DNA from 3 places in the Bacillus sp. GbtcB14 genome. Region 1 is predicted to be linked to each of the others. Evidence: riboswitches for the same ligand, from Rfam matches in the RefSeq annotation. Region 1 holds a riboswitch; each other region holds the start of a gene.
What was found. Region 1 has a riboswitch for S-adenosylmethionine ahead of mtnK (S-methyl-5-thioribose kinase). Riboswitches for the same ligand answer to the same signal wherever they lie in the genome.

Region 1 (5,207 bases):
AATAAGAGCGTTTCTGCGAGATTCGTAACTATTTACAAGGTCTACGACGCAAGACTGTGAACTTAATAGTGCTTCACGGGCAGCATTTTGAACTGCACCAAAAATACTAACATACATATGATCTTGTAATAAGTTAATTGTTTCAATGACACTTGCATTTCCCACAGCAAAAGCAATACGCCATCCAGCCATATTGAAAGTTTTCGATAAAGTGTAAATTTCAATACCTGTATCTTTAGCGCCGTCTGCTTGCAAGAAACTAACAGGTTTTTGACCATCGAATCCAATCGCACCGTAAGCGAAATCATGAACGACTAATATATTATGTTCATTAGCAAAATGAATAGTTTCATCAAAGAAATCTTTTGATGCAGTAGCACCAGTAGGATTGTTTGGGTAATTTAAAAACATTAACTTTGCCCGCTCAGCGATAGTGTCATCAATTTTCGTATAATCCGGTAAAAAATTATTTTCTGCAAGTAGCGGCATTGTTTCAAATTGTGCTTTTGCTAAAGCAACTCCCGATAAATAATCTGGATATCCTGGATCTGGAACGAGAATGGTATCACCAGGGTTTGTAAAACAAATTGGTAATTCTACTAATCCAGCCTTTCCGCCAAACAAAATAGCAACTTCTGTTTTTGGATTTAATTCGACGCCGTATTCACGTTTATAGAATGTTGCCACAGCTTCTTTTAAACTTTCATGTCCACGAAATGGCGGGTATTTATGATGAATGGCCTTTTCAGCAGCGTCTTGTAAAGCTTTTACGATATGCTGTGGTGTTGGTTGATCTGGATTACCTTGTCCTAGATTAATAACATCGTGACCTGCTGCAACGACTTTGTTAACTTTTGCAACAAGTGAAGCAAAAAATTGTGTTGGCAATGATGTTACTATCTCAGAAGGTTGAAATAATTTCATACTTTCCACCTCTTTTGAAAGTTGTTACAATTCTAGTGACAAATGATATAATCTTTCCAGTATTTTGTAAAGAAAAAAATTAAGAATGGGGCTGACAAAATGAAAGTCGCATGTATTCAAATGGATATTGTCTTTGGAGATGTAGAAAAAAATATTGAGAATGCTAAAAATAAAATAAGTGAAGCAATGAAAGAAAGACCCGATGTTATTGTCTTACCAGAACTGTGGACAACAGGATATGATTTAACTAGGCTTTCTGAAATTGCAGATAGGGATGGATTAGAAACGAAAGAAAAGCTGAAAGAGTGGTCGAAACAATATGGTGTACATATTGTCGGTGGTTCTATAGCGAAGCAAATGGAGCAAGGCGTTACAAATACGATGTATGTTGTAAATAATGAAGGACAGCTAGTCAACGAATATAGTAAAGTACATTTATTTCAGCTTATGGATGAACATAAATATTTAATAGCTGGTAATAGTACGGGCGAATTTAAGCTAGATGATGTTGAATGTGCTGGAACAATTTGTTATGATATTCGTTTTCCAGAGTGGATGCGTGTCCATACTGCTAAAGGGGCAAAAGTATTATTTGTTGTAGCAGAATGGCCATTAGCTCGTTTAGCACATTGGCGTTTGCTATTGCAAGCAAGAGCAGTTGAAAATCAGTGTTATGTTGTTGCGTGTAATAGAGCAGGAAAGGATCCAAATAATGTATTTGCGGGTCATTCTTTAATTGTGGACCCTTGGGGTGAAGTTGTAGTAGAGGCGAATGAAGAGGAATCAATTTTATTTGGAGAGCTTGAATTCGAGAAAATTAAAGAAGTACGTAAAGGAATTCCAGTTTTTGCGGATCGCCGTCCAGAATTATACAAATAAAATGTTGACAAGTGATTTTTATTCTTGGTATAGTCTTCAACATAAAGTTAAAAATTCAAAAAATTATACAACTCTTATCAAGAGCAGGTGGAGGGATTTGGCCCGATGAAGCCCAGCAACCGACCGTAATACCATTGTGAAATGGGGCGTTTATTACGCCAAAAGGCACGGTGCTAATTCCAGCAGAAAGTAAAACTTTCTGGCAGATAAGAGGGGAGAAGATAAACTTCAAACCTCTTTCTTAGTGGAAAGAGGTTTTTCTATGTTAGAAAAACCTCTGAATTTAAAAAGGGGGAGAAGACGATGGGATATTATTCATTAACAGAAATAACAGCTGTACAATATGCGAAAGATCATGGCTATTTTGAAGCGAAGGCAAATGTCGTTTGTCATGAAATTGGAGACGGAAACTTAAATTACGTGTTCAAATTAGAGGATGGAGAGAAATCAATTATAATAAAACAAGCACTGCCTTATGCGAAAGTAGTTGGTGAAAGCTGGCCATTGTCTATAAAAAGAGCAACGATTGAAAGCAAGGCCTTACAAATTTTTGCGCAGTATGTACCGGATTATGTTCCAGTAGTGTACAGTCATGATGAAGAGTTAGCGATAACGGTAATAGAAGACTTATCAAGACTAACAATTACAAGAAAAGGATTAATAGACGGAGAAGAATATCCGCTTTTATCCCAGCATATCGGCCGTTTTCTAGCACATGTTTTATTTTACACTTCAGATTTTGGTTTACAGTCAGAAGAGAAGAGGGTACTAGAAGGTACCTTTGTAAATCCGGACCTTTGTAAAATTACAGAGGATTTAGTGTTTACAGATCCGTTTGGACATTATGATACAAATGATTATGAGCCAGATTTACAACTCGTGGTTGATGAACTTTGGAGTGATAAAACTTTAAAACTAAAAGTAGCACAATATAAATATAAGTTCTTAACAAGAAAAGAAACTCTTATTCATGGTGATTTACATACTGGTAGTATTTTTTCGTCACCTTCTGAAACGAAAGTGATTGATCCAGAATTTGCGACATATGGCCCATTTGGATTTGACATAGGTCAATTTATTGCAAATCTATTATTAAATGCTTTATCTAGAGAAGAAGAAAAAAGAAGTGTACTATTTTTCCATATAGAAAAGACGTGGAGTTATTTTGTAGAGACTTTTACAAAGTTATGGATTGGAGAAGGTGTAGAAGCATATACGAAAGAAAAACAATGGTTACCAATTATTTTGCAAAATATCTTTACTGATGCAGTTGGATTTGCCGGATGTGAACTGATTCGTAGAACAATTGGTTTAGCTCATGTAGCAGATTTAGATGAAATAGAAAATAAAGAAACAAGAATTCAAGCTAAGAAACAAGCGCTATCCTTAGGTAAAGAACTAATAAAATATGAATCTAAAAGTGCTGATATTCAACTGTTTCGAACATTATTTCAACAGACAGTTTCAGGGGGCGTAAAAGCGTGAGTACAATTGTTACTGTTCCGAGATCTGTAAGCTGGAAAGGTGATGCAATTGCTGTATTAAATCAAACAAAATTGCCGCATAGCACAGAATACAAAACATTGACGACTATTGAAGAGGTTTGGAAAAGCATCGTAATGTTAGAAGTACGAGGAGCGCCTGCAATTGGAATTGTAGCTGCATTTGGTTTGGCGCTTGCATCAAAAAAATATAACACTGTACATATTGAAGAATTTCAAAAGAAGTTTAATAGAGATTGTAATTATTTAGGAACGTCACGCCCGACAGCAGTAAATTTATTTTGGGCAATTGATCGTATGAGAGAATCTATTCGAGAGATTACTACAATAAAAGAAGCACAAAAAACATTAGAAGAAGAAGCGCTTCGCATTCAGCAGGAAGATGAAGAGGTGTGCCGAAATATTGGGGAATATGCGTTAACATGTTTTAAAGATGGCGATAATATTTTAACAATCTGTAACGCTGGAAGTATCGCAACTGCCAGATATGGAACTGCATTAGCTCCCTTTTATATTGGAAAAGAGAAAGGTGTGCGTTTACATGCATATGCGTGTGAAACGAGACCAGTTTTACAAGGTGGTCGCTTAACGACCTGGGAATTGAAGCAAGCAAATATTGATGTGACCCTTATTACAGATAATACTGCAGCTCATGCTATTCAAACGAAAGAAATAAATGCAATTATTGTAGGGGCGGATCGAATTGTCGCAAATGGAGATACGGCAAATAAAATAGGGACAATGAATTTAGCTATTTTAGCAAAGCACTTTGATATCCCATTTTATGTTGCTGCGCCACTGTCAACATTTGATGTTAGGAAAGAAACTGGAGCCGAAATAATTATTGAAGAAAGAGATGAAACAGAAGTTACGAAAATCTTTGGAAAACAAGTAGCACCAATCGGAACGAATGTTTATAACCCTGCATTTGACGTAACACCGAACGAATTAATTACAGGAATTATTACTGAGAAAGGTATTATAAGCGGGGATTATAAACGAGAAATTGCATCATTATTTGAAAAACAGGCTAATACATAATAGCTTGTTTTTTTATGCCTAAATGCATTGTTTTCTCTTACTTATATAATGAAAGGAGGAGAAGAGGATGGAAGAGTGGATCAAGATGATAGGTAATGTAGGGTTTCCAATTGTTGTAACATTATATTTACTCCACCGTATTGAAAGTAAATTAGAGGGGGTAATTGTTGCAATTGAGAAGTTCCCGCGGCAATTACTAAAGTACGAAGATCCTCGCGATAAAAAATAAAGTTTGCTCTTCTTGAGCAAACTTTATTTTTTATTGAGCAGTATAGCCACCATCGATAACGACAGCTTGACCAGTTATACCTTTAGCTTTTTCACTCGCTAAAAACATAGCATAATCAGCGATTTCTTGTACTTGTAATAAGCGCTTTTGTGGGACGAGTGGATAAATAACATCTTCTAAAACATTTTCAAGTGGTACATTTCGTGTAGTAGCTAAGTCTTGTAGTTGATTACGTACAAGAGGGGTATCGACATAACCAGGGCAAAGGGCATTAACAGTAATACCATGCGTAGCACCTTCTAAAGCGGCAACTTTTGTTAATCCAATTACGCCATGTTTTGCACTATTGTAGGCAGCTTTTCCAGCAAACCCGACAAGGCCGTTAATAGAAGCGACATTAATAATACGACCATATTTTTGTTGTTTCATAATCGGAAAGGCATGCTTAATTGCGATAAACGGAGCAATTTGCATAATTTGAATTAGTAGCTCAAACTTTTCAGTTGGAAAGTCTTCAATGGGTGAAACGTGTTGCATTCCTGCGTTGTTAATTAATATATGTAATGAACCGAAATGACTAACTGTTTGAGAAATTGATGCTGTAATTTCCTCTTCAGATGTAACGTCACATT
Region 2 (5,207 bases), on a different contig from region 1:
GGTTTAGCCTTTTCTAAAATAACAGCATGCGGTACGTTAGAAGCCCCAACAACAAGTTTCTTTTCATCTTTATCTTTCCCGCCACAAGCAGCTAACCCAAAAATTGAAGTTGAAATAAGTGCTGTAAGTAATAATTTTTTCATTTGAAACATCCTCCCATTTTTTATTATCGTTTATCTATTCGAGTCGTTAAACTATCACCAATCCACTGAATGAAAAATACAACTAGTAATACACAAATTGTCGCAACGATTGTTACATCGTTATTTCCTCGCTGGAATCCTTCTAAATAAGCAAGTGTTCCAAGGCCACCAGCACCAACAACTCCCGCCATTGCTGTATAGCCTACTAAAGCAATTGTCGTAACCGTAATACCAGATACTAATGCTGGTAACGATTCTGGAATTAACACTTTCAAAATAATTGTGCTTGTTTTTGCTCCCATTGCTTTTGAAGCTTCAATTACACCTTTATCAATTTCACGAAGCGCAATTTCAACCATTCTTGCATAAAACGGTGCCGCTCCAATAATTAAAGCTGGAAGTGCTGCACTCGCTCCAAGAATTGTTCCAAGCAGAATCTTTGTGAATGGGATTAATAAAATGATTAAAATGATGAACGGTATCGAGCGGAAAATGTTTACGAATGCTCCAATCCCCGTGTTAATCGCTTTGTTTTCCCATAAATTATCTTTCGCTGTCATAAAGAGTAACAATCCTAAAATTAGTCCTAAAACAAATGTGGCAAGAGCTGCGATTGCCGTCATATATAACGTTTCACCAGTTGCTTCTAACATTTGATTCCAATCGACATTTGTGAGTAACTTATCCATGTGCAATCACCTCCAGCTCTACTTGATCTTGATGTATTCCCTCTATTGCTTGCTGAATCGCTGTTTCCTCACCATTTAAATGAACAACTAAACTACCGTAAGAGCCGTTATTTGTTTGGGCGATGTTTCCTTGCAAAATGCTAACTTCTATATCACTGCGTTGCATTAATCTTTGAAGTACTGGTCTTTCTACAGCTTCACCGATAAACTGCAAACGAACTACTTTACCATCTGGATACTTTTCAATTAAACTTTCAATCGTTTCATTTGTATCTTCAGAATCCGTTAACTGCTGTACAAATCGTTTCGTAATGTCTTTCTGTGGATTGCGGAATACATCAAGTACTGGACCCGTTTCTACAATCTTTCCTTTCTCCATTACGGCCACTCGATTACAAATCTTTCGAATCACGTGCATCTCGTGTGTAATGAGTACAATTGTTAAACCGAGACGCTTATTAATATCTAATAATAAATCTAAAATTTGATCCGTCGTTTCTGGATCCAAAGCTGATGTCGCTTCATCACATAAAAGCACTTGTGGGTTGTTAGCTAATGCTCTTGCAATACCAACGCGTTGCTTTTGTCCTCCGCTCAGCTGAGATGGATACGCGTCTCCTCTTCCTTCTAATCCCACAAGATGAATTAACTCATCTACACGTTTTCTTCTCTTCGCCTTATCAACACCTGCAATTTCAAGTGGGAATTCGATATTTTCACGTACAGTTCGTGACCAAAGTAAGTTGAAATGCTGAAAAATCATTCCGATTTCTTGCCTTGCCTTACGAAGTTCACTTCCTGTAATAGCTGAAATGACACGATTTGCGATTGTAATTTGGCCTGAAGTTGGTTTCTCTAGCTGATTGAATAATCTGATTAACGAACTTTTCCCAGCGCCACTATATCCGATAACACCAAATATTTCGCCTTTGTCTATTTTTAAATTGGCATTATCTACAGCAGTGACATCACCGCTTTTTGCTTTATATATTTTCTTTACATTTTCTAATAAAATCATGATGTTCACCCCTTTTTGTTTGAACATACTCCGCAATTTTTTATTTTTGATGCGTGTAGTCCACCATTATCATTACTTTTATTATTTGAATGTCCTCCACATTCAAACAACAAAAAAACCTTTCCGCTTTAGAGAAGCAGAAAGGTTTTTATGCGTATATAACAACATTATCCCTCTCTCTCATCTCTCAAAGCATTTGCTTTGCAGGAATTGGCACCATTTCAACATAAGTTGACGGTTGCCGGGCTTCACAGGGCACAGTCCCTCCACCTCTCTTGATAAGAGAAATCAGATTACATTTTCGTCTGATTTGTAATTTATGAAATTGTCTATATTTTATGAATTGAATTGTATCAATATCCACACACCATGTCAACAGAAATTTTCGTAAAAAAAGAAACTTCAGACTTTTAAGCACCCACTGACATCGGCTTGCATATATGAAACATCGATTCAACTAATAGCATCGTTCGATACGTTCCCGAATATTGTACACGTCCATCGTTCATTAACATTTGCAATCGTACATTGCCGTTCACCAATTGTTTTACATCTTCCTCATCTACACAAACGATTTGCTCCGTTCCTCTTTCCTCATGTAGCAGCTCTATATAATCTCTTGAAATTTGTAGCGAACAACTTTCATCTCCAAAGCGGAAATTAACAGTTTTTTCTCCTTGTCTTAAAAGCGGCTCTAAATGATATTGACCATTAGCGTAATTTACAAATGATTGCAGCAAAGAATATAATTTCATCCTAAATCACATCCTTCATATCACTTTCTATTACACATACCATTCCCTCTCACTAAAGAGCAATCCTGTTACTTTCGCTCGACAAATACTGTAATCATCCTGCATCTCGACATATTTCCCAAGAAATATGTCGAGGCGGCAAAAACTTTGCCGCCTACTTTAATTCCGTATATAAATATTCAACCGAATGAAATGCATATATCTTCTTCATGAGTGTCCCATTTTCAAAAACAAGTAAACACGGTACACTTTCGATTCCATACTCTTTCGCTAAATGCGGAGCATAATTTAAATCTAACATTCCAATTTGGAGGTCTTCAATTGTCATCTCAACGACTGTTAACATCTTTTTTGCTAATTGGCATGTTCCACACATTGGAGTATATACATATAACACTGTTTTTTCTTCGTTCTCTATTAGGGCTGTAGCTTCGGCTCCTGTCCAATCAATCACTTCTATCATTCCTTACCGTAAATATTCTGTATAAACGTCAATGTCAGCTCCCCATAATACATTTGCTAAGTGTGAAGATGGCGCAGTTGCCACTTCTCGGTACGAGCGATCAATATAAATATGCTCTGCTTGCGGAAATTCTTTTCGAAATTGTTTCCTTAACTTTTCTCCAGCATCATCAGCATCCACTAGTACATACACTTCCTTATCAAAAAACTGATCAATGAGCTCATCCATTTTCGACAAACCAATTGTACCATTTGTACAGACAATTTCCACTGGTTCACGAATAATAGATTCAATCTTTCTTCTGTCTGATTTACCTTCTACAATAATGACTTTTTCTACATAAATCATATGTCATCACCCGATCACCATATACTATACAACCTTTAACTTAGTATATAGTATATTCGTTATTTTCATGTTGTTTCCTGTTTATTTTTGCAAAAGAAAAGCGCAAGCGGCTTGTTCAGATTGCGAGGGGGATGGAGCTTCTGACGTAGAGGCGCTTTTTGCCTTGCAGGAAGAAGCGAAGCCACCGAACAATCTAGCCGCTGAAGCTGGACAATAAAGAAAAGCGGAACCGACTGCTTAGCCCTGTTGGCTAAGGTTCTTTCGCACAGAAGACGCTTTTTATCTTCTCGTGCGGAAGGTTCTTAGACATGAAGGGCTAGGAGGTGGAGCTAGACAAAGAAAAGCGCAAGCGGCTCGTTCAGATTGTGAGGAGGATGGAGCTTCTGACGTAAAGGCGCTTTTTGCCTTGCAGGAAGAAGCGAAACCACCGAACAATCTAGCCGCTGGAGCTGGACAATAAACACTTAAACGAAAAATTTTTTCAAAAAACGTTCTCCTACACGATAATTAGTATATGATTCTATGTTCATTATTTTACACAAAATAAAAAAGGACAGCACAAAGGCTGTCCTTCAGTCGACTATAATTAGTCTTGGTTTGTCATTTCTGCATATTTTTCTGCAGTTAATAACTTCTCAACTTGGCTTGCATCAGAAAGTTCAACTTTAACCATCCATGCACCTTCGTATGGAGATTCGTTAACTAGTTCTGGTTGGTCACTTAATTCTTCGTTTACTGCTACAACTTTACCACTTACAGGTGCGTATAACTCAGAAACTGTTTTAACAGATTCTACGCTTCCGAATGGCTCGTCAGCTTCGATTGTTGCACCTACTTCAGGAAGTTCAACGAATACGATATCGCCTAGCTCACCTTGTGCAAAGTGAGTAATACCGATAACAACTTCATTACCTTCAGTTTTTACCCATTCGTGTTCTTCAGAGTAACGTAAATTATTTGGAATGCTCATGACTGTACCTCCAGTGAATGTATTAATTATGTAAAAATACCTTATTGGTACTTTTTCCACACACTTTCAAACTGCTCTTCGTTAAAACCAAGTGTTACACTCGTTCCATTTGTTACAATTGGACGTTTAATTAACATGCCATCAGATGCTAAAAGCTCGTACATTTCGTCTTCGCTTGCATCCTTTAACTTATCTTTTAAACCAAGTTCGCGGTAACGCATTCCACTTGTATTAAAGAATTTTTTTAATGGCAATTCACTTTTCTCATGTAAATTACGTAAATCTTCTTTTGACGGTGGATTTTCAACAATATGAATCATCTCATATGCTACATCGTTTGCCTCAAACCATTTTTTTGCTTTTTGACATGTGCCACACTTTGGATATGAATAAAATGTTACTGTCATAAATTCACCTACTTTTTTACTAACCTTTACCTTTATCATATAGAAAACGTTTTATTATTTCAAACGATTATTCGCTAAACTTTTACTTATTTCGTGATAATTTTTAATAATCCTGCTAATTTTTCTTATTTTTCCGCCATTTGTTAAGAAAAAATAAATATTTAATTTTTTTTAGCTTCTTCTCTCATCACTCGCGAGCATTATCTTAAACAAACGTTTGATTAACTCCCTATTTTTCTTTATTAGTCCTGGAACTGCATCGATTTCTTCCTACCGAACATACACCTTAAGCAAACGTTTGATTAATTCCACTTTTTTCTTTGTTCATCCTTGAGCCGCATTGTTTTCTTCCTACCGAACATACATCTTAAACAAACGTTTGTTTAATTCTACTTTTTTCTTTGTTAACCCTTG
Region 3 (5,207 bases), on a different contig from region 1:
CTAATTCCGGTAAAATTAATTTATTCATCGCAAGGCGAACTGCGCCGCTAGACCCTGGCATGGAAAAGACTACTTTGCGCCCAATTGTACCACCAATTGCTCTACTTAACATTGCGCTACTTCCGATATCTTCTAAATAACTAATCATGCGGAACAACTCACCAAATCCAACGATTTCTTTATCTAATAGCGCTGATACTGCTTCAATTGTCACATCACGTTTCGTAATACCAGTACCGCCATTTGTTAACACGACATCAACATCTTCTCTATGATAACCAGCTAACACCGCTTGCTGAATACTTTCTTTATCATCTTTTACAATTTCATAAGAAGTTACTGTATGTCCTGCTTCTTTTAACAATTCATGTAATAGTTGTCCGCTCTTATCTGTTTCTTCCGTACGTGTATCGGAAATTGTTACGATCTTGCAACGCACTTCTTTTGGCGCTTGTTTCTTATGTTCAGTTACGCTCATTTTTTCATCTTTCCTTTCCTCAAGGCTTTTCTTCATTTTATCATACATATCTTTACACAATTTTGTATGAAGCTGATGATGCATCATGATACAATATAAGTATAATAATCCACAAAAAGGAAAATGGAAACATCCTTTCTTATCCCCCCTAGACTTCACATCATTAGCTAACCTTTAACTTTTCTTATATTTTCTACATAGTAGAGTTCAGCTTTTAAAATTGCACTACCAAATAAATCGGAGGTATACATATTATGGAACTTTATAAAAAATTAACAACAACATTCATCCTCTTATTCGTCGCTTCCATTACTGTCGGTTTTTCGCTAAAAGGCGCGATTCCATATGCTACATTAATAAGCATTATATTCGCAACACTCTTTTTACTATGCAGTGCATTGTGCGCAGGAAAAGCACGTCAAATAAAGGAATGATTGCATATGTTCCGTAAGAAACCGACAATTTGTAAATCATGTAAAAAGGAAATACAAACGTATGAAAAAGCATGGATTCATATGCCATTTCCGGCAAGCGGAATGACGAATATGAAAAAGTATATTGAGCTAGACGGAGAAGTGTATTGCAACTCATGCATCCAAATCATAAATAAAACGAAATAAAAAAAGCTTTGCGCTCACCGCGCAAAGCTTTTTTTCATATATTATAGACCAGCTTGCTCTTTTAAAGCTGCAGCTTTGTCTGTACGTTCCCATGATAGATCTACATCAGTACGTCCGAAGTGGCCGTAAGCTGCTGTTTGTTTGTAAATTGGGCGACGTAAGTCTAGCATTTTAATAATACCAGCTGGGCGAAGATCGAAGTTGTTACGAACTAGTTCTACTAGTACGTCTTCAGATACTTTACCAGTGCCGAATGTATCAACTGAAATTGATACTGGTTGTGCTACACCAATTGCGTACGCAAGTTGTACTTCTGCTTTATCAGCAAGACCAGCTGCTACGATGTTTTTCGCAACATAACGAGCTGCATATGCTGCAGAGCGGTCAACTTTTGTTGCATCTTTACCAGAGAATGCACCGCCGCCGTGGCGAGCGTATCCACCATAAGTATCAACGATGATTTTACGTCCTGTTAAACCAGCATCACCTTGTGGTCCACCAATTACGAAGCGGCCAGTTGGGTTAATGAAGAATTTCGTTTCTCCATCCATTAATTCTGCTGGAACTACAGCTTTAATTACATGCTCTTTTAAATCGCGATCGATTTCTTCCCATGTAACATCTGGATGATGCTGTGTAGAAATTACGATTGTATCTACACGTACAGGTTTACCATTTTCATCATACTCAACTGTAACTTGCGTTTTTCCGTCCGGACGTAAGTATGATAATGTGTCATCTTTACGTACTTCAGTTAAACGGCGAGCTAATTTGTGAGCAAGCGAGATTGGAAGTGGCATTAATTCTTGTGTTTCATTACATGCGAAGCCAAACATTAAACCTTGGTCTCCTGCACCAATTGCCTCAATCTCAGCGTCAGTCATTAGACCTTCGCGTGCTTCTAGCGCTTGGTCAACACCCATAGCGATGTCAGCAGATTGCTCATCGATAGATGTTAAAACTGCACAAGTTTCTGCATCGAATCCGTATTTTGCGCGTGTGTAACCAATGCCTTGAATTGTTTCACGAACGATTTTTGGAATATCTACGTAAGTAGAAGTCGTAATTTCCCCCGCTACCAATACTAAACCAGTTGTTACAGTTGTTTCACAAGCTACACGTGCATTAGCGTCCTTTGATAAGATCGCATCTAAAATTGAATCAGAAATTTGGTCACAAATTTTATCTGGATGTCCTTCAGTTACAGACTCAGATGTGAACAGATGACGTTTTTTTGTCATGTGGTAAACCTCCCTACAGTAATTGTATATATTGTACGGAACTCATCCTTAATTTGCCACAAACTGCGACATACATTTATTCTCCCACACAAGCATACAGAAAAACCTTTCCTACTTTACATAGAGGAAAGGTTTAATTTGCTACTTGCATACTGCTTTTTGCCCTTTGCTCTTATCGTTCGAGACCGTTAGCCTCGCACAGGTTTTAGCACCTATTCACCTGTATTTACCACTACAAGTGAGGTTGCTGGGCTTCATCGGGCCTGTCCCTCCGCCAGCTCGGGATAAGAGAGTATCCGTCCCAACCTATACTAAAGAAATGATATTCATTTGTCAATTAATATTCACATTTTCCTGAAAGTTTTTCTCAATACGCCTGGAATGAAATATTAATAAGGAAATAATGCATGCACACAAACAAAAAGAAATAAATAGTATACATTATTTATATAATTGTGTTATACTCTTGTTGGGGATTACGAGAAATATTTCATTAAATGAAAAGGATGGTATATAAATATGAGTACTGTGAATGTCCAAATTGGTTTACACGAATTATTGAACGGAAGCAATGCACAGATTCAACTAAGTGTTCCGCAATTAGTGGAAAAAGTATTAATGCGAAATGAAGGGAAATTAACTTCTACTGGTGCCGTTTCTGCTTCAACAGGAAAATATACAGGACGTTCTCCTAAAGATAAATTTATTGTGAAAGAAGCATCGGTTGCTGACAAAATTGCTTGGGGAGCAGTGAATCAACCGATTTCTGAAGAACATTTTAATAAATTATATACTAAAGTTTTAGAATACTTAAAAGAAAAAGAAGAGTTATTCGTCTTCAATGGATTTGCAGGCGCTGACCGCAATTACCGCCTACCAATTCAAGTTATTAACGAATATGCATGGCACAATTTATTTGTACATCAATTATTCATTCGTCCAACTGAAGAAGAATTAACAACTCATGAATCAGAGTTCACAATTGTTTCTGCACCGAATTTCAAAGCAGATCCAGCTGTTGACGGTACAAACTCTGAAGCATTCATTATGGTTTCATTCGAAAAACGTATCGTACTAATTGGTGGTACAGAATACGCTGGAGAAATGAAAAAATCAATCTTCTCTATTATGAACTTCTTACTACCTGAACAAGATATTCTTTCTATGCATTGCTCTGCAAACGTAGGTGAAGAAGGCGACGTAGCACTATTCTTCGGTTTATCTGGAACAGGTAAAACGACATTATCTGCTGATCCACACCGTAAATTAATCGGTGATGATGAGCATGGTTGGTCTGATAACGGTGTATTCAATATTGAAGGCGGTTGCTACGCAAAATGTGTAAACCTTTCTCACGAGAAAGAACCACAAATTTTCGATGCAATCAAATTTGGATCTGTTTTAGAAAACGTTATCATTAATAACCAAACGCGTATCGCAGACTATAACGATACTACTTTAACAGAAAATACTCGTGCTGCATACCCTATGCATGCGATCGACAATATCGTACTGCCAAGTGTTGCTGGACACCCAAATACAATCATTTTCTTAACTGCTGATGCATCTGGCGTATTGCCTCCAATCAGTAAGTTATCAAAAGAACAAGCTATGTATCATTTCTTAAGTGGTTACACTAGTAAACTAGCAGGAACAGAGCGCGGCGTTACATCTCCGCAAGCAACATTCTCAACTTGCTTCGGTTCACCATTCTTACCACTTGATGCATCTCGCTATGCTGAAATGCTTGGTGAAAAAATCGAGAAACACGATGCAAAAGTATTCTTAGTAAACACTGGCTGGACTGGTGGCGAATACGGCATTGGTAAACGTATGAACTTAGGTTACACTCGTGCAATGATTCAAGCAGCATTAAGCGGCGAACTTGCGAAAACTGAAACAGCTAAACATGACATCTTCGGTCTTGAAGTTCCACTTCACGTACCAGGTGTACCTGATGAAGTATTAATGCCTGAACAAACTTGGGCTGATAAAGCTGCTTATAAAGCAAAAGCAATCGAGCTTGCGAGCGAATTCAAAGAGAACTTCAAAAAGTTCGACAGCGTTTCGGAAGATATTATTAACTTAGGTGGTCCAATCGCTTAAGTACAAACTTTCTGTTGGAATAACCCTTTTACTCATATGAATAAGTGCCGTGTAACCGTAAAGTTTCGCGTACTCACCGACAAAACCCAATGCGGCTTAACGGTTACACACACTTACATAAAAAAGAAGCTTACGTTTTTGACGTAAGCTTCTTTCTATATCTTATATAAAGTACAATTTTAATCTCTTCATCTGTGACTTAGCTCATGAAATCACAGAAAATTCATTTTATAATCATTCGTTTTAAAGTTTTTTGTGATAAAATTTACATATATAGGAAAGGAAGAGGGCTATGAACAATTTTTCTCGTACAGGAAAAATATTATTCAGTTATGGAGCCATTCAAATGTTTTGGGGACTTGTGATGCTTAACGTTAATTTCTTTGAGCATACAAGTGAAACGATAAAATACATTATTCTAATTACCGGAATAGTTTGTTGTATTGTATCTAACTTTTTTAAAGAACCAAAAAGTCATACTAATACGTGATTTCATGTTAACTTAGTGGAAGCAGAAACCTGTATTTTATGCAAAGTTTCGCTTCCTGTTGTACTATCCGCCGTATCCCTTATTCCAGAGTAAGCCAATTTTCAATTTAAATAACCAAATTTTCATATATACAAATCACGGCTTCGAACATATAAATTATATCCCTACTCATTACATCCCTCTGGTTTCACACCGCATGGGGCTAAATAGGCCCTGACCGCTTCTATACGTCGCTGGATCCTCTATTCCATCTAAAAGAGTTTTTTTATCTT

Region 2: another riboswitch for S-adenosylmethionine. It lies ahead of KVT31_RS13095 (methionine ABC transporter ATP-binding protein); the one in region 1 lies ahead of mtnK (S-methyl-5-thioribose kinase).
Region 3: another riboswitch for S-adenosylmethionine. It lies ahead of metK (methionine adenosyltransferase); the one in region 1 lies ahead of mtnK (S-methyl-5-thioribose kinase).

The regions. Positions count from the first base shown of each region.
Region 1 covers NZ_JAGXJT010000001.1:603,118-608,324, forward strand. The annotation lists gene KVT31_RS03290 (pyridoxal phosphate-dependent aminotransferase) at 1-924, opposite strand, end outside; gene KVT31_RS03295 (carbon-nitrogen family hydrolase) at 1,024-1,803, shown strand; SAM riboswitch class I at 1,875-2,016, shown strand; gene mtnK (S-methyl-5-thioribose kinase) at 2,107-3,288, shown strand; gene mtnA (S-methyl-5-thioribose-1-phosphate isomerase) at 3,285-4,346, shown strand; gene KVT31_RS03310 (YvrJ family protein) at 4,414-4,575, shown strand; gene KVT31_RS03315 (3-hydroxybutyrate dehydrogenase) at 4,606-5,207, opposite strand, start outside.
Region 2 covers NZ_JAGXJT010000004.1:90,920-96,126, forward strand. The annotation lists gene metQ (methionine ABC transporter substrate-binding lipoprotein MetQ) at 1-143, opposite strand, end outside; gene KVT31_RS13090 (methionine ABC transporter permease) at 167-832, opposite strand; gene KVT31_RS13095 (methionine ABC transporter ATP-binding protein) at 825-1,850, opposite strand; SAM riboswitch class I at 2,028-2,135, opposite strand; gene KVT31_RS13100 (hypothetical protein) at 2,261-2,605, opposite strand; gene KVT31_RS13105 (thioredoxin family protein) at 2,760-3,068, opposite strand; gene KVT31_RS13110 (toprim domain-containing protein) at 3,072-3,416, opposite strand; gene KVT31_RS13115 (hypothetical protein) at 3,706-3,876, shown strand; gene gcvH (glycine cleavage system protein GcvH) at 4,003-4,386, opposite strand; gene KVT31_RS13125 (arsenate reductase family protein) at 4,428-4,793, opposite strand.
Region 3 covers NZ_JAGXJT010000009.1:108,130-113,336, reverse strand. The annotation lists gene KVT31_RS23030 (MogA/MoaB family molybdenum cofactor biosynthesis protein) at 1-478, opposite strand, end outside; gene KVT31_RS23025 (hypothetical protein) at 733-912, shown strand; gene KVT31_RS23020 (hypothetical protein) at 919-1,098, shown strand; gene metK (methionine adenosyltransferase) at 1,140-2,339, opposite strand; SAM riboswitch class I at 2,509-2,630, opposite strand; gene pckA (phosphoenolpyruvate carboxykinase (ATP)) at 2,859-4,445, shown strand; gene KVT31_RS23005 (hypothetical protein) at 4,738-4,935, shown strand.